DNA from 3 places in the Arthrobacter sp. PvP023 genome. Region 1 is predicted to be linked to each of the others. Evidence: riboswitches for the same ligand, from Rfam matches in the RefSeq annotation. Region 1 holds a riboswitch; each other region holds the start of a gene.

Region 1 (7,102 bases):
TCAGCAGCCGGTGCTCCGTGGTGTACACCTCGTTGTTGGGGACGCGCAGGAAGCGGTCCACAATGCCGCGGTCGAAGATCTTGGGCCACTCGGCTTCCGGCCAGGAGTTGCCCACGCCGTCCACCAGGATCTCGCCGGGGTGGCCACCGCTGTACACGGACCCAACAGGATCCGCGGCGATTACCTCAACATGGCCGCCGGTCTTTTCCTTCAGGTACCGGCCGTTGCCGCTGATGGTGCCGCCGGTCCCGATCCCCGCCACGAAATGTGTCACTTTCCCGGACGTCTGCTGCCAGATCTCCGGCGCTGTCCCTTCGTAATGGGCCAGCGGGTTGGCCGGATTGTCGAACTGCTGGGGCCGCCAGGCGCCCGGGTTTTCTGCCGTGATCCGGGCCGCGACCGCCCGTGCGTTCTCCGGCGACTCCGACGGCGCGGTCCAGTCCGTCACCACCACCCTGGCGCCGTAACGGTGCAGCGCGGCGAGCTTCTCGGATGAGATGGTGTCCCCGGTGACCACCACCACGGGGTGTCCGGTGAGGGCACCGATCAGCGCCAGCCCGATCCCGGTGTTCCCCGAGGTGCTCTCCACGATGGTTGCGCCCGGCCGGAGCTCACCGCTGCGCTCAGCCGCGCGGACCATGCTCAATGCTGTCCGGTCCTTGATGGAGCCGCCCGGATTATCCGATTCGAGCTTGACGTACACCGTGCTGCCGAGGCCCTTGGAAAGGAGATCCAGAGGCACCAGCGGCGTGTGTCCCACCTGCGCCAGGACAGCTGCGGCGTCCGCCGCAACATCAGCCTCCCGGACCGCGTGCCTGCCTGTCATGGTGCTCATCGCTGCCTTTCCGTGCCGCCGGCGGCACGGGATTCCGGGCCGCCGTTCAGGGCACTGTTGAAGCCGTTCCCGAGGAAGGCGTCCAGTTCAACGCGCGCCTCCTCCACGAGCGCCGCGGCCGGCAGGTGCCGGGCCAGCAGGCCGGAAAGACGGTCGACGACGGCGGCCGTCCCGTTTCCCAGCGGCCGCACCGCGCGCGCCTCCGCCCCGGCCAGCAGGTACGCCGCCGTCAGCGCTTCGATGGCGAGCAGCTTCCCGGCAGCATCGACGGAACGCTCCAGCTGCTGGAGTGCCAGCGGCGCCAGTGTGGAGTGGTCCTCGACATCGGCAGACAGCGTGGGCGCACCAAGTGTTGCCGGCGCCGCGAGGAATTTGAGCTCGGACAGCAGGCCGGCGGCCGAATACCAGAGCAGTCCGGGCAGCTCTTCCGGCTCCAGCGGTGACCCGTTCGTGGCAGCCTCGAGATGCCGCTGGCGGATCCGACGCTGCGGCGGGTAGAGCTTGGCGATCCGGCGTTCGCTGCTGATCCCGAGGTGGGCAAGCCCCAGGCGCAGCGCCTCGAATGCCAGGGCCAGCTGCATGGGCTGGAAGTTGCCGCCGGATACCATCCGCCCGGAGCCGATGTCGGTCAGCGGGTTGTCGCCCCGGCCGTTCAGCTCCACCTCCAGGGCGTCTTCCAGGGCCGTGACCTGCCATCGGATGGCGCCGTGGGTCTGGGGTGCCGCGCGGAAGGACAACGCGTCCTGCACGGATACCTCCCGCTCCGGGTCCTCCAGCCACCCGCCCTCGAGGAGCCGCAGCACATGGGCCGCCGTGACCGACTGCCCGTGAACTGCCTTGGCCGCCTGCACAGCCGGCGAAAACGGGCTAAGGTTGCCGCCGCCGTCGTGCCTTGCCGTCGCCTCGAGCGACAGCGCGAGCGCGGTGTCCGCGAGATCGGCGAGGCGGAGGAGGCGGCGCAGCACCAGCGCCCCGACGCCGATGGAATAGGAGTTGGAGCTGACCAGAGCCAGGGCTTCGCCGGGCGCGAGTTCCAGCGGGGCCAGCCCGGCGTCCGCCAGGGCCTGCCCGCCGGGCAGCAGCTGACCGTCCGTTGCCACCGCCTGGCCTTCCCCGATGGCGACGGCGGCCACAGCGGCGAGGTGGGTCAGGTCGGCGGAACCGACGGACCCTTCACGCGGGATCGCCGGGACCACCCCGCGGTTGAGCATCTCAGCGTAGAAGCGTGCTGTTTCCGGCCGGACGCCGGAGCCGCCGCGGCTGAAGCCCGCCAGCCGCGCCAGGATCACGGCCCGGACCTCGTCGGCGCCGAGAAACCCGCCCACCCCGCTGTTGTGGTACCGCACAACCTGCACCTGGTACGCGAGGACCGCCTGTTCATCCACGGCGGTGTCACGCCCGGACCCCAGCAAGGTATTGAGGCCGTAGACGCGGTGGCCGGAGTCGATGGCCCGCTGCACCACCTCGCGCGAAAGCCCGATCAGCTCCAGGGCGTCCACGCTCAGGACGAACTTGACGGCCGGATCAGCCGCGGCCTCGGCGATATCCCGGGCGCGCAGGTGGGCCGTGCCGATCAGGAAGTTTCCGCTGCCGCCGCCCATGGCACTAGAAGTCCAGCAGGTTCCGGCGGAAGCCGCCGTCGCCATAGCTTGTCCGGAGCAGCCCGCGGCGCCGCAGCACCGGGGCCAGCCGGTCCAGCACGCCGTGAACGGTGGCCGGGTCAACGAAACCTGAGAACAGGAAGCCGTCCCCGCCCACCTGGACACCGGTTTCTTCGAGGTAGTCGGCAATCTCCTCGGCCGTGCCGATGATGCTGTCCCCTGCGCCGCCGCTGCGGGCCTGCAGGAGCTGGCGCAGAGTGGACCCGGGAGGACCCGCCTTGGCGAAATGGTCCAGGGTGCCCTGGTTGCTGTTCGTGGTGAGCTCGGGGAGCGGGGCGTCAAGGTCGAACTGTTTGAAGTCGATCACGGAGAGGTAGGAGATGGAGTTCAGCTGGCTGTCGATGTCGCGCCGCTTCAGCTGGCGGCGCTGCTCCCGGAGCTCGTCCGCTTCGGCGCGGGAGCCCACCACGGCGGGCTTGAGGACATACAGCACCTTGACGTCGTCGGGGTTCCGCCCTGCCGCGGCTGCCTCGGCCCGGATCGAATCACGGTAGGCCTTCATGCCGTCCGCACCCCTGGCCAGGGCAATCGCGACATCCGTGTTGGCGCCCGCGAAGGCCTTGCCCCGCGGTGACGCCCCGGCCTGCACCAGCACCGGTTCCTCGGGCATCGGTGCGGTGTTCAGCGGTCCACGGACCTTGAAGAACTCGCCGTCGTGGTTGATCGGGTGGACCTTCGTGTGGTCCGCGAAGATGCCTGCGTCCGCGTCCTCCACAATGGCGTCCGGCTCCCAGCTGCGCCAGAGCTTGCGCACCACGTCCACGAATTCCTCCGCTTTCTCGTAGCGGAGGTCGTGCTCGATCTGCTGGTCCAGGCCGTAGTTCTGCGCGGCAAGGTCGCTGCCGGAGGTCACCACGTTCCAGCCCACCTGGCCGTTGGAGAAATGCTGCAGGGTGGCCAGCAGCCGTGCCGCCGTGAACGGCGGATAGAACGACGCACTCACCGTGGGAACAATGCCCAGGTGTTCCGTGACGGAGAGCAGGTAGGGCACCAGGGCCAGCGGATCGTGCTTGGGTGCGAAGGATGCCTGCGCCAGCGACACCTCGGCGCTCCCGCCGTAGGTGTCCGGCACCGTGAGGGAGTCCTCGATGATGAAAAGGTCCAGCCCGGCCCGCTCGAATTCCCGCACGGCGTGCTGGTACAGGGCGGGTTTTTTCCAGTCGTACCCGATGCCGTAGCCGGGCGTGCCCCAGCCCTGGACACCGAAACCGTGACCCACAAACCAACCGAAGTGCAGCATGGGACTGACTGTATTCCGATTCGATTCATTCACGGCTGCCTGATTTCATCCGGCGTTACAGCGGTTCATCTCCCGTCATTATCCTCCCGGCGGGGTCTTTTGTAACTGCAGTCGGGGGTCGCGCAGGGGCGGATGCGGCGCCGGTGCGCGGCCGCGGTGCGGGCGCTCCCGTTACGGAAGATGACGACGACGGCGGTGCGGGCCGCCGTCGTAAGTGTTACGTTTTTGGGGAGTAATGAGAACCGGTGCCAAGCCCTGACTGGCCGGTCGGCAACCCTCCTTCCACGGCGGGGTGCCTCAGGTGAATACTCGGCATATCGATATTCGAGTTGCAAGCGTGAGAGAAGGAGATCCGTCGTGTCCGACGCACCCGCACCGCTGGCCCCGGCAGCCGAACCGGCTGCCGCCGGCCAGGAACAACCGGCCCGGGCACTGCCGCAGGAACGGCTGGCCTACCGGCTAATCACCGGCCCCGACGACCGCTCGTTCTGCGAGCGCATCTCCGCGGCGCTGGCCGACGGCTATGTCCTGCACGGGAGCCCGGCGGCAACCTTCAACGGCACCACCGTGATCGTGGCCCAGGCCGTGATCCTGCCCGAGGCCGTCGCCAGCTCCGACGCTGCAGTGGCAACCGCAGTGGACGAACTTGAGTTCGACGCCGACTTCCCGGGCGAAGGCTTCGAGGGCCACGCATGAGCTACGCCGGAGACCTGAGCCCGCAGGACGCCTGGGCCAAACTGGAACAGGGCGCCGTCCTGGTGGATGTCCGGACCGAGGGCGAGTGGGCGCACATCGGCATCCCGGACACCAAAGCCACGGACAACGATCCCCTCTTCATCCAGTGGACCTTCCCCGGCGGCATCCCCAACCCGGACTTTGTCGACCAGCTGAAGCAGCAGGCCCCAGAGGATTCCGGCGTCGAACTGGTGTTCCTCTGCCGTTCCGGCGTACGGTCCGTCGCCGCCGCCATAGCCGCCACGCGGGCCGGGTTCACCGCCTACAACGTCCTCGAAGGCTTTGAAGGCGAACCGGACCGTTTCGGCGAACGCACCGTCAACGGCTGGAAGAACCGCGGCCTGCCCACCAACCTCGGAAAGAACTAAGTGACCTTCAATCCCGACGCCGCCGGCTGGAGCCCCGACACCCAGGCTGTCCGCGGCGGTCTTGACCGCACCAATTTCCAGGAGACCGCCGAGCCGATCTTCCTCAACTCAGGGTTCGTCTACGAATCCGCGGCAGCCGCCGAGCGCGCATTCACCGGCGAGGACGAACGGTTTGTGTACTCCCGGTACGGCAACCCCTCCGTGGCCACCTTCCAGGAACGGCTCCGGCTGCTCGAGGGCACCGAGGCGTGCTTTGCGACGGCGTCCGGCATGTCCGCCGTCTTCACGGCACTGGGCGCCCTGCTGGCTGCCGGTGACCGGGTGGTTGCCGCCCGCTCGCTGTTCGGCTCCTGCTTTGTGATTTTGAACGAGATCCTGCCTCGGTGGGGCGTGGAAACGGTGTTCGTGGACGGCCCGGACCTGGAGCAGTGGCGCGCCGCCCTTTCGGAGCCCACGACGGCGGTCTTCTTTGAGTCGCCGTCGAACCCCATGCAGGAAATCGTGGACATCGCCGCGGTCAGCGAACTGGCACACGCGGCAGGGGCGACCGTCGTCGTCGACAATGTCTTTGCCACTCCCCTGCTGCAGCGCTGCGGGGAGCTCGGCGCGGATGTGGTGGTCTACTCCGGCACCAAGCACATCGACGGCCAGGGGCGGGTTCTCGGCGGTGCCATCCTGGGCACCAAGGAGTTCATCGAAGGCCCGGTCAAGCAGCTGATGCGCCACACGGGGCCCGCGCTGTCCGCCTTCAACGCCTGGGTGCTGACGAAGGGCCTGGAAACCATGGCGCTGCGCGTCAACCATTCCTCGGCCTCCGCGCTTCGCCTGGCCGAATGGCTGGAAGACCAGCCGGCGGTCAGCTGGGTCAAGTACCCGCTGCTGAAGTCCCACCCGCAGTATGAGCTGGCGGCCAAGCAGATGAAGGCCGGCGGTACCGTACTCACGCTGGAGCTCTTGCCGTCGGCGGGCCGCACGGCGAAGGAAGCAGCCTTTGCGCTGCTGGACGCGCTGCGGATCATCGACATTTCCAACAACCTCGGCGATGCCAAGACGCTCATCACCCACCCGGCCACCACGACGCACCGCGCCATGGGGCCGGAAGGCCGGGCCGCCATCGGGCTGAGCGACGGCGTGGTCCGCCTGTCGGTAGGACTCGAGGATGTTGACGACCTCATCCGTGACCTGGAGCAGGCGCTTAAGCAGATCTGACCAGCGCGAAGCTACGACGGCCTGCCGCGCCGAACGTCAGGTGTCCAGTTCCCAGTGCAAGCGGATCGCTTCGGCTATCGGGGCGGCCGCAACGTCCACGGTGAAAGCCACGGGCGCGGTTCCGGTCTCTTCGATGACGGTGTCATGGTAGACCCGCCCGCATGCCGGGCACAGCGTGTAGAGGTCCTCGTCCCCGGGCCACTCGGCCAGTCCGGCAGGCACGGGAGTTCCCTCGCCAAGGTGCACGGGCATGCCTTCGGAGTTGGCCTGGATCAGCCCCTCGTCGCTGACGGTGTTACCGCAGACACAGGTGATGGTGGTGACATCATGTCCCGTGACTGTTGCGTATTCGGTTTCCATGGCGCGCTCCGGGGTAGTAGGAACCTGTTCAGGACTGGCGGACGCGCAACAGCACGGGCGCTTTCTCGCGCGCGGTGATGGCTTCGGTCCGGCGCATGCTCACGTCCACCGCGTGGGCAACCACTGCGGCCAGCCCGGCAGCGGCGTCCGAGGTCCCGGCAAGGCCTTCCTGCATGGCAAGGCGCTGCTGTTCCGAACCGGTCCCCCTGTCCAGGATTCTCCGCACGCCTTCCCGGGCCAGTCCCAGCTCGTCCTGTTCCGCCAGGACGGGCGCCACGTAGTCCACCAGCGCATCCACCACTTCCTCTGCGGGAGCGGGACGGAATGTGCCGAAATCCAGGAGGTCTCCCCTCAGTCCGCAATTGCTCGCCTGCCACGCGGCCATCCGCAAGAGCACCGTCGGTACGGGCGCGGGGTCCACACCGGCCCGCCATTCCCTGCTGGCCGATTCCACCAGGCCCCGCACCAGGACGGCGATCAGGGCGGCGTCCTCGGCCTGCAGGCAGACGTCCGCCACCCGGACCTCCACGGTGGGGTGGTTGCGGGAGAGCCGCGCGTCAAAATAGATCATGCCTTCGTCAAGCAGCACGCCGCTGTCCAGCAGCCGGGTGACCACGCGGCGGTACATGGAGTGCGTCCCGAAGATCTGGGACGGGCCCGACGTCGGCCAGCGGTTCCAGGCCTGGGTGCGGTA
Region 2 (7,102 bases), 2.9 Mb from region 1:
ACAGGAGCTCATGGCCAACTTCGATGACTGGGTCACGGATCCCGCCGTCACCCGGGCCGGAGTCGATGCTTTCATCGCCGACCCGTCCCAGGTCGGAACGCCGTACCTGGACCGGTACTTCGTCTGCACCACGTCCGGCACCACCGGGCACCCCGGGATCTTCGTGCATGATTCCCGATCCCTCGCCGTCTCCCAGTCCTTTGTCCTCCGCATCGACCTGGCCTGGCTGTCTCCGCGCGAGCTGCTGGCCATGGCCCGCCGCGGATTGCGCTGGGCGGCAGTGGTGGGCACCGGCGGGCACTACGCGGGCGCGGGCTGGGTGCAATGGCAGCGCCGGCGCAGCAGGTGGCGCCGGCGCGCATTCCAGGCGTTCCCGGTGCAGCAGCCGCTGACCGGGCTTGTGGCAGCCCTGAACGACTATGACCCCTCGGCCGTCACCGGCTACCCGAGTGCCCTCGCCCTGCTCGCCGAGGAGCAGGCGGCCGGCCGGCTCCACCTGAAACCGGTGGTAGTAGAGCTCGCCGGCGAGTCCTGCGGGCCGGACGTGCGGGCGCGCATCGCGGAGGCGTTCGGGGGTGCCCTCCACGATGCGTACGCTGCCTCCGAGTTCACGCCGCTGGCCTTCGACTGTGCCCGCGGCTGGCTGCACGTGAACAGCGACTGGGCCATCCTGGAACCGGTCGGCGCCGACTACCGCCCTACGCCGCCGGGGGAGCCATCCCACACCGTGCTGCTCACCAACCTCGCCAACCGGGTCCAGCCGCTGATCCGCTACGACCTCGGCGACTCGGTGCTGGCGAAGACAGGTCCCTGTGAATGTGGTAACCCGCTGCCCGCCATCCGGGTCGCGGGCCGAAGCGACGATGTCCTCCGCCTCCTCGCCGCGGACGGGACCACGGTCCGGGTGCTCCCGCTCGCCATCGGGTCCGTCGTCGACGAAACTCCCGGACTGCACCGCAGCCAGCTGGTGCAGACAGGACCTGCAACCATCCGCCTCCGGCTCGAACCGGAACCCGGTGCCGACGCCGCAGCGGTGTGGCGCACGGCCTCCGCGAAGCTGCTGGAGTACCTCGCCGGGCTGGAACTGCGGAACGTCGGAGTCGTCCGCGCGGACGAGCCGCCCGAACAGAGCGGCGTGGTCGGGAAGTTCCGGCAGGTGATCGCCCGGCTGCCGGAATGAAGCGCGGCGGCTAGAAGATCATGGGCGGAGCGTCCAGCACTGTCTCGTCCACGCGGCGGTCCTCCCACTGGCTGAACGGCTTGTCCAGTTCGTACTTGCCGTCATCCGTGCGCACCAGGGTCCGCACTTCGGCGTTGTCCGGGTTGTTGAGGGATTCGAAATACTCCACGGACCAGTGGAACCAGCGCATGCAGAACAGCCTCATGGTGAGCCCGTGCGTCACGAAGAGGGCGTTCGGGGCGTAGCTGGGCTTGGACCAGTGCCGGTGCAGTGTTTCCATGAAGGAGGAGATCCGGTCGTAGACGTCGGAGCCGGATTCACCCTCCCTGAACCGGTAGAAGAAGTGGCCGTAGGCGTTCCGGAGTTCTTTTTGGTCCTCGATGTCCCCGGCGATCTGGAAGTTCGCCCAGTCCTGTTCACGAAGCCTGGGTTCCTCGATGATCCGCTCAACAAGCGGTCCCAGATTGAGCGCTTCGAGGGTCTGGTAGGCCCGGAGGTACGGCGAGACGTAGACACACACCTGCCGGCCGTCCAGTTCCCGGCGGATCTCCTCGCCTGCGGCCCGGGCCTGTGCAAGGCCGAGTTCGGTCAGTGGTATCCGGTAATCGGGCACCCGGTTATAAATGGAGGTGTCGGCATTGGCGGCTGACTGGCCGTGCCGGATCATGATGATTTTTCCGGGCGCACTCATAAATTCCAAGCATAGGCCCCGGGCAGCGCGGCCAAGTGGATGTGTTGCCCCCCGACCAGCCGGAAGCGTTGCCCTGCGACCGGCCGGAAGCGGCGGACAGGAAAGAACCAGAAAGTGAAGGCAAGATAGGAACATGCTGGTTCCCTCCCGCCGTCGTCTGCGGTTAGAAGTCTGGATTGTCCTGGGTCTGTCGCTGGGGCAGTCCGCCGTGTATTCGGTGGTGCAGTTGCTGGACAAGCTGACGCGGGCACCCCTGGCGGAAGGGACCTCCACCCTCAACCGCTCCCAGAGCAGCCGCGAATACTTCGACCTGACGTACCAGCTGCTGGACATCGTTTTCGCCCTGGTGCCTGTCGTGTTGGTCATCTATTTCCTCACCGAGCACCGGAAAGCGGGGGAGCCCGGGGCATCGGCATTCCGCAAACTCGGTTTCAACTTCGCCCGCCCCGGCGAGGACCTGCTGCAGGGGCTGGGCCTCGCGGCGTTGATCGGCATACCGTCCCTGGGGCTGTACGCCGCCGGACGGGCACTCGGCATCACCACGGCCATCATCCCCAGCGCGCTGGATGCCTACTGGTGGACCATCCCAGTGCTGATTCTCTCCGCCGTACGGCACGGGATCGTGGAGGAGGTCATCGTGGTGGGGTACCTGCTGGACCGGCTCGGCAAGTTCGGCTGGAGCATGCCGCTGGCCATCTTCGCCAGCTCCATGCTCCGGGGCAGCTACCACCTCTACCAGGGCTTCGGCCCGTTCATCGGCAACGCTGTCATGGGCGTGGTATTTGCGTGGATCTATACGAAGACCCGCCGCGTCATGCCGCTGGTGATCGCCCACGCACTGCTGGACATTGTGGCGTTCGTCGGCTTCAGCCTCTTCGGCAAGGCCATCGGCCTGGGCTAGCCGGCCACTGCTTAAAAGGATTCGGCCGCTATCGGTGGGTGACGTCGTTGGCACCCGCTGATAGCGGCCGAAGTTCGGAAGGGCAGCGCGCTGCCCGTGGCCCCGGAGGACCACACGGTAGAGCAGGGTCAGATGGTTACGGCCCCGGAGGCGGTTTCGAACGTGACGGACAGGATTCCCGGCGTCCCCTTGGGGGCGACCCATTCAACAGCCACATCCTCCAAGGGCTTCTCGACCGGTTGACCGAGCCATTCCGTGACGCGTTCGGCCGAGCCGGCGATGGTGAGGCTGGACATCTTAACGTTGCTCGGGTAGGCGTTGGACGGGTGAAGCTCCGGGTCGCCTTCCCACTTGAGCATGTAGGGTACCTGCGGGTCTGCAATGAGGCCCAGGATGCCGATCTGCTTCCAGACGAGTTCGCGGCCGTCGGGGAACTTGCGGTTGCCGTTGACAGCCGATCGGCCGAGGCGTTCTTCGAACGGTGCCAGGTCGTCCACTTCGACGCACCAGCCCATCCAGCCACCGCCCGCTGCGGAGCGTGCCCGGACAGCCTGCCCGAACGGAGCCTTGTCGGATGCCGGGTGGTCCAGGACCTCCACGACCTCGAGATACTTGTGCCCGGCCAGCGGGATAATCATGTTGCGGGTGCCGAAACGGGGGTGTACCCCGCCCTTAACGGCTTCGACGCCGAGGGCGGTTGCAATACGTTCGGTGGTGGCAGCCAAGCCATCTTGTTCACAGGCGTAAGAGACGTGATCCATGCGCATGCCCTCATCTTGGCACTTTGTGATGGAGCTCTCAGCTAAGGGTGTCCTTACCAAGATGGGACGTTATGGCGGACGGCCCTGAAGCCCACGAAATCACGCGGCCGACGTCCTTCGTCACAAACCTATTCAGACGGATTGCTCTGTTTCTACACTGGGTCCAGGTCATGAGCGCCAGCATTGAGCCCCGGCTTGCTGGCCGGCAACCCTCGTTCCGCGGTGGGGTGCCCCGGGTGAGGACCTGGCCGCCGGCAACCGCCGGTCGGCAAGCGCGGCACCAGAGCCGGCCCGGCATACTGTGCGTCCGGCCACGGTGCCCTTCCTTAAGGAGCCTCCAATGTCCAATGCCTGGTCTTTCGAAACCCGCCAGATCCACGCCGGCCAGGAGCCGGACAGCGCCACCGGCGCCAGGGCCCTCCCCATTTACCAGACGACGTCGTTCGTGTTCCCTAGCGCCGAAAGCGCCGCCAACCGCTTCGCGCTGGCCGAACTGGCGCCCATCTATACCCGCATCGGCAATCCCACCCAGGACGCGGTGGAGCAGCGCGTGGCCAGCCTTGAATGCGGGCTGGCGGCGCTGCTGCTCAGCTCGGGACAGGCCGCCGAAACATTCGCCATCCTCAACGTCGCCGAAGCCGGCGATCACGTGGTGGCCAGCCCCAGCCTCTACGGCGGCACGTACAACCTGCTGGCCCACACCCTGAAGAAGTTCGGCATCTCCGTGACGTTCGTGGAGGACCCGGACAACCTCCAGCAGTGGAAGGACGCCGTCCGGCCGAACACCAAGCTCTTCTTCGGCGAGGTGGTGTCCAATCCGCGCCAGGACGTCCTGGACATCGAAGGCGTTTCCGGCGTCGCCCACGAGGCAGGGGTCCCGCTGATCGTGGACAACACACTGTCCACGCCGTACCTCATCCGGCCGCTGGAATGGGGCGCCGACATTGTGGTCCACTCGGCAACGAAGTACCTTGGCGGGCACGGCAGCGCCATCGCCGGCGTGATCGTGGACTCGGGCAACTTTGATTTCGGCAAGGACCCGGAGAAGTTCCCGGGCTTCAACATCCCGGACCCCACCTACAACGGGCTTGTCTACGCCAGGGACCTCGGCGCCGGGGGCGCCCTGGGCGCGAACCTTTCCTACATCCTCAAGGCCCGCGTCCAGCTGCTGCGGGACCTCGGCTCCGCGGTGTCCCCGTTCAACGCCTTCCTCATCGCCCAGGGCCTGGAAACCCTGAGCCTGCGCGTCGAGCGCCACGTGGCCAACGCGGTGAGTGTCGCCGAATGGCTGGAGGCAAGGGACGACGTCGAATCCGTTGCCTACGCGGGCCTGCCGTCCAGCCCCTGGTACGACCGCGGCCGCAAGTACGGACCCAAGGGCACCGGTGCGATCGTGTCCTTCAACATCGCCGGCGGGGCCGAGGCCGGCAAGCGGTTCGTGGACGCGCTGGAACTGCACTCCCACGTGGCGAACATCGGTGACGTGCGCTCCCTGGTCATCCACCCGGCGTCCACCACCCACAGCCAGCTGACAGCGGAACAGCAGGCCGTGGCGGGGGTCACGCCGGGCCTGGTCCGCCTCTCCGTGGGGCTGGAGCACATCGATGACATCATCGCCGACCTCGACGCCGGTTTCCGCGCCGCCAAGGGCGACTGAGCCGTATGGCTCCCGGCGCCTCGACGCCGGGAGTCATATTGCTGTCACATTCTTCGCCATTGCGGGGACGCATTTCGTAGACTCTTTACAGGTCATGAGTGCCAGCGACAGCCCCGGCTTGCTGGCCGGCAACCCTCCTTTCGCGGCGGGGTGCCCCGGGTGAAGACCTGGCCTGCCGGCCAGTTGGCGGCAGGCAAGCGCGAAGAAGAGGTCTTCAGATGACGATTGCCGTCACCCGCAGCGGTGTACCCGAAACAGCCAGCCACAGCCTGTCATCCAGTGACGTGAAAACCGCCGCAGTCAAAACCGCAGACGCTGTCCCCGACGGAACCGTCAAGTTCCAGGGCATCGGCGGGCTCGACCTTGAGGCGGGCGGCCACCTGCCGGACGTCACGCTCGCCTACGAGACCTGGGGCACGCTGAACGCGGACCGTTCCAACGCCGTGCTGGTGCAGCATGCCCTGACCGGCAGCACGCACGTTACCAGGGGAGCCAGCGACGAAGAAGGCTGGTGGGAGCAGCTTGCCGGGCCCGGCGCCCCGGTCGATACGGACAAGTACTTCGTGGTCAGCATCAACATCCTGGGCGGTTGCTACGGCTCCACCGGCCCTTCCACTCCCGCGCCGGATGGCAGGCCGTGGGGTTCGCGCTTCCCCCTGGTGACCCTGCGCGACACCACGGCGGCCGAGGCCCGGCTAGCGGACGCCCTTGGCATCGACAGCTGGTACGCCGTCCTGGGCGGATCCCTGGGCGGAGCCCGCGCCCTGGAATGGGCCGTGAGCTTCCCGGACCGGGTCCGGCGCTGCGCCGTCATTTCCATCGGGGCAAGCAGCACGGCCGAGCAGATCGCCTTTGCCCAGGCGCAGACCCTCGCGATCCGCCAGGACGTGAACTTCAACGACGGCGATTACTACGGCGGCCCGGAGCCTGAGGCCGGCCTGGCCCTGGCACGCAGGATTGCGCACATCACGTACCGTTCCGCAGACGAGCTGGAGGCCCGGTTCGGCCGGAGCGCCCAGGGCGGCGAAGCCCCGCTCCAGGCAGTGTCGCTGGGGGACCGCGGCCGCTACCAGGTGGAGAGCTACCTCGACCATCAGGGCACCAAGCTGGTCCGGCGCTTCGATGCCAACAGCTACATCGCCATCACGGAAGCGCTCATGAGCCACGACGTGGGCCGGGGGCGCGGCCCGCTCAAGGAGGCGCTGGCCCGGGCCACGGCTGAGTTCTTCATTGCCGCCGTCAATACGGACCGTCTGTATTTTCCGGCGCAGTCCCGCGAACTCGCGGCTGCACTCCCGGGCGACGTCCCGGTGCATGTCATCGAGGCGCCCATCGGCCACGACGGTTTCCTGACTGAAATCGGGCAGCTTAGCGCTCAGTTGCGGCAGAACTTTTTCGCCTAGCCCGCCGGCTCAATGTGCATTTATGCAGAGCTGTTCTGCAGAAAATGGCGTTGAGCCTGCGGCAATGTGAGCCCATACTCTAGGGGACCGGCGCGTTGGTGGTGCACATCACACGCGGCCGTAACGGAATGGTCCACATGGTGTCGACGGAGACGCCGAAGGAGTTCACAATGAGCACGCAAAACTCCGCCGCAAGGCGCGCAGATGAGACTGACGTCAAAGCCTCAGGGCTAAAGAAAGTGGTTACGGCCTCCATGGCCGGGACCGTCGTTGAGTGGTATGAGTTCTTCCTCTACGCTTCAGCGGCCACCCTGGTCTTTGGCAAGACATTTTTCCCTAACTCAGGCACGGAACTGGACGGCATCATTGCCGCCTTCCTCACCTACGCGGTTGGCTTCGTCGCCCGCCCCATCGGCGGCATCGTCTTCGGTCATTTCGGTGACAAATTCGGCCGGAAGCAGCTGCTCCAGCTCAGCATCATCCTGGTGGGCGTCTCCACGTTCCTGATG
Region 3 (7,102 bases), 1.4 Mb from region 1:
CTGGTGATCCGGCCCGCCAAGCTCCACGGCGGCGTCGTGCACAGCTACGCGGACCATCGCATGGCCACCGCAGGGGCCATCCTGGGCCTTGCCGTTCCCGGCGTGGAGGTGGAAGACATCGGCACCACGTCCAAGACGATGCCGGACTTTCCGCAACTGTGGGAAGCCATGCTCACACAACAGCCGGGCCGGCAGACGGAACAGGCCCGTGGGGCGTAGCACCGGTTCCTGGGACGAGTCCGATATCCGGATCCGTCCCAACAAGAAAGGCTCCCGTCCCCGGACCAAGGACCGCCCCAGCCACGACGACGCCGTGACCGGCAGGATCATTACGGTGGACCGCGGGCGCTATACGGCAGTGGTGGGCGAGGACAGCGGGAACGAGCGCACGGTGATTGCCGCGCGCGCCCGTGAACTGCGCCGTTCGCCTGTGGTGGCCGGGGACTTCGTCTCCCTGGTGGGAGATGTTTCGGGGGCCCCGGACACCCTTGCGCGGCTCGTGAAGATCCAGGACCGCCGCACGCTGCTGCGGCGCAGCGCCGATGACACGGACCCCATCGAGCGGGCAGTGGTCGCGAATGCGGACCAGCTTGTGGTGGTGGTTGCCGCCGCCAATCCGGAACCGCGCACCGGCTTCATTGACCGGGCCCTGGTGGCGGCGTACGATGCCGGGATTGAGCCGTTGCTGCTGGTCACCAAAGCGGACGTCAAGGATCCCACGGAGCTCCTGTCCAACTACCGGCACTTGGATTTTCCGGTGATCATCAGCCGAACTGCGGACGCCGCGGCCTCCGGAATCGATGCACGCTCGGATGACGGGCTCTCGGCCCGCCTGGACAGTGACGCCGTCTCGCAGCTGCGGGCCCACCTCGACGGCAAGGTCACCGTGATGCTCGGCCATTCCGGTGTAGGGAAGTCCACCATGGTCAATGCCCTGACGGGTGCTGAGCGGGCCACGGGAGGCGTCAACGCCGTCACCGGGAGGGGACGGCACACGTCGTCGTCCGCGCTTGCCCTGCGGATCAGTGACGCGCCCGCCGGTAGCTGGATCATTGACACGCCCGGCATCCGGTCTTTCGGCCTTGCCCACGTGGATCCGGACCGCATCCTGCGTTCGTTCCCCGATCTCGAACCCGGCACGGATGCCTGTGAACGCGGCTGCAAGCACGATGCCTCCGCCGTCAACTGCGGCGTGGACGCCTGGGTGGCCGAAGGACACGCCGGCCCGTCCGGCGCGGCACGCCTGGCGTCCCTTCGGCGGCTGCTCGGCACCGACCCCCGGATGGAAGCGCAGGACGCCAAGGAACTCGGCATCGTTTCGTGACATCCCGGCCCGCCGGCTGCAGAGACGGTAGTTTGGAACCATGACCCAACCCGCTTCGAGCTACAACGATGACCTGCGCCTCGCCCATGTCCTGGCCGACTCTGTTGACTCCCAGACCATGAGCCGCTTCAAGGCGCTGGATCTTCAGATTGAAACCAAACCGGATCTTACGCCGGTAACGGATGCTGACAAGGCAGCTGAAGAGTCCATCCGCGGCCAGCTCTCCCGTTCCCGTCCGCGAGATGCCGTCCTCGGCGAAGAGTTCGGCAGTTCCGGACATGGTTCCCGCCGCTGGATCATCGATCCGATCGACGGCACCAAGAACTTCGTCCGCGGCGTGCCGGTGTGGGCCACCCTGATCGCCCTCGTGGATGAAGGTGAGCCGGTGGTCGGGCTGGTCAGCGCGCCGGCGCTGGGCAAGCGCTGGTGGGCGGCGAAAGGCGCAGGCGCCTACATGGGACGATCGCTTGCTGCCGCCACCCGCCTCAAGGTTTCGAACGTGTCCAAACTTTCCGACGCTTCCCTCTCCTATTCAAGCCTGGGCGGCTGGAAGGAACGGGGCAACCTGGACGAGTTCCTGGGACTCACTGAGGAAGTCTGGCGGACCCGCGCCTACGGTGACTTCTGGTCCTACTGCATGGTGGCCGAGGGGTCGGTGGACATCGCCTGCGAGCCGGAACTGAACCTCTACGACATGGCGGCGCTCGTGCCGATTGTCACCGAAGCCGGCGGACGCTTCACCTCGCTGGAAGGAGTGGACGGCCCCTTCGGCGGAAACGCCCTGGCCACCAATTCAATCCTTCATTCCGAGGTCCTCAAGCGGCTGAACCCGGAACTCGACGACCTCCTCTGACGCGCGACCCGGCCCGGTGCCCGGCCCGCCGCCAAGCGGTTCCGGACCGGGCGCATCACCCGCGGGCACATCAACCGGTTGCCGAATAAACGACGGCGGATTCCCTCCTTAGGGGGTGTCCGCCGTCGTTTTATTCGGCGCTATCCCCCTTCTTCCGACGCGCGTAACAAAGAGCTTAATAATTGCCGCGACTTTCCCGCTCCGCGGTGAATGTCCTAATCTCGAAACAGGTCACGAGTGCCAGCGCTAAACCCCGGTTTGCTGGCCGGCAACCCTCCATTCGCGGTGGGGTGCCCCGGGTGACGACCAGGCCGGTCCGGAACGGACCCGGCAAGCGCGGATCCCCGGAGTGCGGGGTCCCTTTACAGTGAGGTCCCCATGACTACTGCCACTTTCCCCGCAAACGCCGCAACCACGTCCGCTGCAGGCCGTCTGGACCCGCGGTTCACCGTCGCCCAGCGCCCCCTCTCAGCCGTTACCGGCGCAGAGATCCAGGCTCCGCTGATCCAGGGCGGGCACGTCCGTTACGCGAACCTGGACTACGGCGCATCGGCCCCGGCGCTGTCCGTTGTCTCGGCCTACCTCAACGAGATCCTGCCGTACTACGCCAGCGTGCACCGCGGCGCGGGCTATGCCTCGCAGATCAGCACGTCGGTGTACGAAAATGCCCGGGACATCGTCCGCGGGTTTGTGGGCGGCAGGGCAGACGATTCCGTCATCTTCACCCGGAACACCACGGACTCACTGAACCTGCTGGCCGGGTGCCTGCCGGTGTCCGACGGCCGCCACACCGGCGAAGTGCTGTACCTCGACATCGAACACCATGCCAACCTGCTCCCGTGGCAGGGTGTGCCGCACCGGAGTGTTGTTGCCGCTCCGACGCTCAGGGCCACCCTGGAGAACCTGCGGTCCGAGCTGCGGCGGGGTGACATCAGCCTGCTGGCCGTCACGGGCGCCTCCAACGTCACCGGCGAAATTCTTCCCGTCCGCGAGCTGGCCGCACTGGCTCACGAACACGGCGCAAGGATCGTTGTGGACGCGGCGCAGCTGGCCCCGCACCGCCGCATCGACATCGCCGCGGACGACGTCGACTACCTCGCCTTCTCAGGCCACAAGCTGTACGCGCCGTTTGGCAGCGGCGTCCTCGTGGGCCGGCCGGACTGGCTCGACGCCGGGACGCCCCACCTCGCAGGCGGCGGAGCCGTGCGTGAGGCCCGGCTGGACTCCGTCAGCTGGACTACAGGGCCGGCACGGCATGAAGGCGGCTCACCGAACGTCCTTGGGGCCGCCACCCTGGCCCGGGCCACCCAGGTCATCGGCGCCCTGGACCAGGACCTGTGGCACGCCCATGAGACGGCCATCCGGTCCTTCCTCGTCGAGGGACTGCGGAAGATCGACGGCGTCACTGTCCACCAGATCTTCAGCGACACCGACCAGGCCACGGACACCATCGGTGTGGTCAACTTCTCCGTCGCCGGCTACGACGCCGGCCTTGTGGCCGCCTATCTCTCCGCGGAGCACGGCGTAGGCCTGCGCGACGGCCGCTTTTGCGCCCACCCGCTGCTGAAGCGGCTGGGACTGCCGTCAGGCTCGCTGCGGGCAAGCTTCGGCGTCGGCTCCCGGCTGGAGGACGCCCAGCGCCTGCTCGCCGGGGTCGAGGAACTCCGCCGGACCGGCCTCGGCTGGGACTACGTGGTGGACTCGGGCCGCTGGGTGCCGGCCAACGACACGCGCAGTTATCCGGACTGGGCACCCAACACCCCCGGCACTGCCGGCGCGGCACCCTGCACCGAAGACTGAGGGTGCGGCGTGTGCGGTAAATTCGAGGGGTAAGAATTCCAGCCTGCCCGAAGGAGACTGCACGTGGCACGGGGAGGCCCCAAACTGCACCACCAGCGCCGGTACGAGCTCGGCCGGAGTTTCCAGGACGGCGGCGAACACTATGACCGGGTCCGTCCCGGCTATCCCGCCGATTCCGTGGACTGGCTGCTCCGAAGCGTCGGCGGGATAGGCGGCGCGTCCGGCGCCGCTGACATCGGCGCCGGGACGGGAAAGTACACCGCTTTGCTGGTGCAGCGCGGCCTGAATGTCACCGCAGTGGATCCCTCACCGGATATGCTCGCCCAACTCCGGCTGGCCCTTCCGGGGGTTCCTGCGACGGAGGGCACAGCGGAGTCCACCGGACTCCCGGACGCCGCGTTCGACGTCGTGACCGTTGCCCAGGCATGGCACTGGTGCGATCCCCGTTTGGCCAGCACCGAACTGTCCCGCATTCTCCGTCCGGGGGGCGTGCTGGGGCTGATCTGGAACCAGCTGGATACGTCGGTCCCGTGGGTCCACCGGCTCTCCCGGATCATGCATGCAGGCGATGTGCACAAACCGGACTTCCGCCCCGCGATCGGCCCGGAGTTTGCCGGTCTTGAGAGCCACCTGACGCGCTGGGAAGATCCCGTGACCACTGAGGACATCGTTGAACTGGCAAAGTCCCGCAGCTACTACCTCGCCGCCGGAGAAAGCATCCGGGCCAAAGTCCGCGCCAACTTGGACTGGTACCTCCACGAGCACCTGGCACACTCCGCCGGAGACGTTATCGGACTCCCCTACCTGACCCAGACCTGGCGGGCGTTCAAGGCATGAGTCCCGTAGCCAAAGCGGTAGGCTTGGACTCGTGAAGACCGGCGCACCCTCCTCCTCGATCGAGGACTACGTCAAGGTCATCTACTCCTTTACGGAGTGGCAGGACAAACCCATCACATCCTCGCAGCTGGCACTGCGGCTCGGCGTCGCCAACTCCTCGGTCTCGGAAATGGTCCGCAAACTCAAGGACCAGGGCCTCGTTGACCACAAGCCCTACAGCGCCATTACGCTCACGTCCGACGGAGTCCGGCTCGCGCTCTCCATGGTGCGGCGCCACCGCCTCATTGAGACCTACCTCGTGCAGGAACTCGGGTACAGCTGGGACGAAGTCCACGATGAAGCCGAGCTTCTGGAGCACGCGGTGTCTGACACATTCATCGAACGGATGGCCGGAAAGCTCGGCAACCCCCTGCGGGACCCGCACGGTGATCCCATCCCGGCGGCCGACGGTACGGTCCACATGCCGAACGCGCACCGGATGAGCGAACTCGACGAGGGCCATAAAGGCCGCATCACCCGGATCAGCGACGACAATCCCGAACTCCTGCGCTACCTTTCCGCGCAGGAAATCGACCTGGACGCCGACATCGAAGTACTGGGCCGGAAACCGTTTGGCGGCGCCCTCGTGGTCAGGATCGGTTCCGCGGGCGCAGACCGCGAATTCGACCTCGCCGACGAAGTGTCGTCAGCGCTGTGGGTCTACAGCGAATCCCGGCACGCCGGATGCCGGCTGGCGGATGGCTGAAGGGGCGCCGCCTGAATGAGTGCCGCCAGTAACCCGGACTGGCGGGCGTGGGCGGCGGTGGCTGCCGGGGCGCTGGCGGGCACAGAGCTCCGCTACGGCCTGGGCTTGCTCTTTCCGGACGCTGCCGGCGCGATTCCCTGGACCACGTTGGTCATCAATGTGTGCGGAAGCTTTGTCCTCGCCTCCCTCACCACCCTGTGGATCGCACGCCCCAGGACCGCATTCTGGCTCAGGGCCGGGATTGGTCCGGGGCTGCTGGGATCCTTCACCACCTTCTCGGCCGTGGTCTTCTCCGTTGACCAGCAGGCACGGTCCGGACAGCACGTGACCTGGCTGATCTATCTGGCACTTTCCCTGGTGCTGGGGCTTGCTGCGGCCGCTGCAGGCTGGAAAGCCGGCAAGGCCTTGAGCGACCGGACGGGTGGAGCCTCATGACGGCGCTTTTGGTGGGCATCTTCGGGGTTGCGGGGGGACTGCTCAGGTTTGCCATCGACACCTGGTTCGCGCACCGTGCCGGGACCCGCCGGCACTGGCCCTGGGCAACCCTGGTGGTCAACGTCGTCGGTTCGCTGGTCATCGGCCTGTCCGTGGGCGTTACCGGCCGGCTGGGGCTCGGCGAGGAATGGCATGCGGCGATCGCCACCGGACTGGCCGGCGGGCTGACCACGTTCAGTTCCTGGACCACGGCCACCATCCGGCTTGTCAGTGAGGTGCGGTACCTCGCTGCGGCCCTGAACGTTGCCGTCAATCTCGTGGCCGGGCTCTCCGCAGCAGCCGTGGGGATCGCCCTCGCCGGCTGACAGCGCGTGGCTGACCGTCGGTGGAGGCCGGACGCCCGCCGTCGTGAATCTGAGGCGGCCCGGCGTCCCGTATCGTTAAACGAATGGTTACGCGACGTGAAGCAGCTCAGATCCTCGATATTCCCCTGGAAATGGCGCACCGTCACGGTATTCCCGCCCGGCTGTCTGAGGCCGAACTGTCCGAGCTCCTGGACAATCCTCCGGCCTGGCTCATCCAGTCAAGGGCCAACCGGACCGGCAAGAGGCCAGTCTGGGTCCAGCTGACCTGTGCTGTGTGCGGTTTCTCGGAGGCCGCGCGGCCGAAGAAGTGGTGGCCACCGTTCACGTACGTCTGCTGCGTCCATCACGCACCGGGCGACCTTCCGCCGGTACTTCCGGGGCTGGTGCGCAGCGAGTACGAGGGAATCGGCAGCCGGTTCGTCGGCATAGTTGACGTTGAAGTGCCTGTTTCGTAGGCCAGTTACATTCGTGGCAAAACAGGCGTACCTTACAAGCACGGGGCTTATTCAAGGCCCCGAGGTAAGGGAGGGCGACATGCCTGACAAATCGCCGCACCGGCAGGTCACCAAGAAATCGGACAAGACCATCAAGCAAAAGAGGGCCGAAAAGAAGTCCAAGCATGATCTGGACACCCACGTGGACCCCGTGGCGCACATCAAGAAGCGCTGACCCCGAGGCCACGGACGGCCGCTGGAGAATGCAGGAACGGTGCAGAAAACAAAAGGCCGGAAGCTTTCGCTTCC

What was found. A riboswitch is a leader RNA that binds a small molecule or an ion and turns the genes downstream of it on or off. The one in region 1 is predicted to bind S-adenosylmethionine.
Region 2: it holds a riboswitch for S-adenosylmethionine, as region 1 does, so the genes downstream of both, JOE31_RS16200 (bifunctional o-acetylhomoserine/o-acetylserine sulfhydrylase) here and JOE31_RS02990 (DUF1737 domain-containing protein) in region 1, are expected to answer to the same signal.
Region 3: it holds a riboswitch for S-adenosylmethionine, as region 1 does, so the genes downstream of both, JOE31_RS09480 (aminotransferase class V-fold PLP-dependent enzyme) here and JOE31_RS02990 (DUF1737 domain-containing protein) in region 1, are expected to answer to the same signal.

The regions. Positions count from the first base shown of each region.
Region 1 covers NZ_JAFIBI010000001.1:637,675-644,776, reverse strand. Annotated here, with positions in the region: gene JOE31_RS03005 (PLP-dependent cysteine synthase family protein) at 1-835, opposite strand, end outside; gene JOE31_RS03000 (aromatic amino acid ammonia-lyase) at 832-2,436, opposite strand; gene JOE31_RS02995 (NtaA/DmoA family FMN-dependent monooxygenase) at 2,441-3,736, opposite strand; SAM riboswitch class IV at 3,968-4,080, shown strand; gene JOE31_RS02990 (DUF1737 domain-containing protein) at 4,115-4,432, shown strand; gene JOE31_RS02985 (rhodanese-like domain-containing protein) at 4,429-4,839, shown strand; gene JOE31_RS02980 (O-succinylhomoserine sulfhydrylase) at 4,840-6,048, shown strand; gene JOE31_RS02975 (hypothetical protein) at 6,085-6,408, opposite strand; gene JOE31_RS02970 (glutamate--cysteine ligase) at 6,437-7,102, opposite strand, start outside.
Region 2 covers NZ_JAFIBI010000001.1:3,515,776-3,522,877, reverse strand. Annotated here, with positions in the region: gene JOE31_RS16220 (phenylacetate--CoA ligase family protein) at 1-1,180, shown strand, start outside; gene JOE31_RS16215 (histidine phosphatase family protein) at 1,191-1,871, opposite strand; gene JOE31_RS16210 (CPBP family intramembrane glutamic endopeptidase) at 2,005-2,772, shown strand; gene JOE31_RS16205 (VOC family protein) at 2,901-3,539, opposite strand; SAM riboswitch class IV at 3,700-3,814, shown strand; gene JOE31_RS16200 (bifunctional o-acetylhomoserine/o-acetylserine sulfhydrylase) at 3,874-5,190, shown strand; SAM riboswitch class IV at 5,281-5,396, shown strand; gene JOE31_RS16195 (homoserine O-acetyltransferase) at 5,409-6,593, shown strand; gene JOE31_RS16190 (MFS transporter) at 6,764-7,102, shown strand, end outside.
Region 3 covers NZ_JAFIBI010000001.1:2,060,919-2,068,020, reverse strand. Annotated here, with positions in the region: gene aroA (3-phosphoshikimate 1-carboxyvinyltransferase) at 1-219, shown strand, start outside; gene JOE31_RS09490 (ribosome small subunit-dependent GTPase A) at 209-1,324, shown strand; gene hisN (histidinol-phosphatase) at 1,365-2,177, shown strand; SAM riboswitch class IV at 2,407-2,520, shown strand; gene JOE31_RS09480 (aminotransferase class V-fold PLP-dependent enzyme) at 2,556-3,977, shown strand; gene JOE31_RS09475 (class I SAM-dependent methyltransferase) at 4,041-4,814, shown strand; gene JOE31_RS09470 (metal-dependent transcriptional regulator) at 4,846-5,559, shown strand; gene JOE31_RS09465 (CrcB family protein) at 5,575-5,994, shown strand; gene JOE31_RS09460 (CrcB family protein) at 5,991-6,359, shown strand; gene JOE31_RS09455 (hypothetical protein) at 6,443-6,814, shown strand; gene JOE31_RS21720 (hypothetical protein) at 6,894-7,028, shown strand.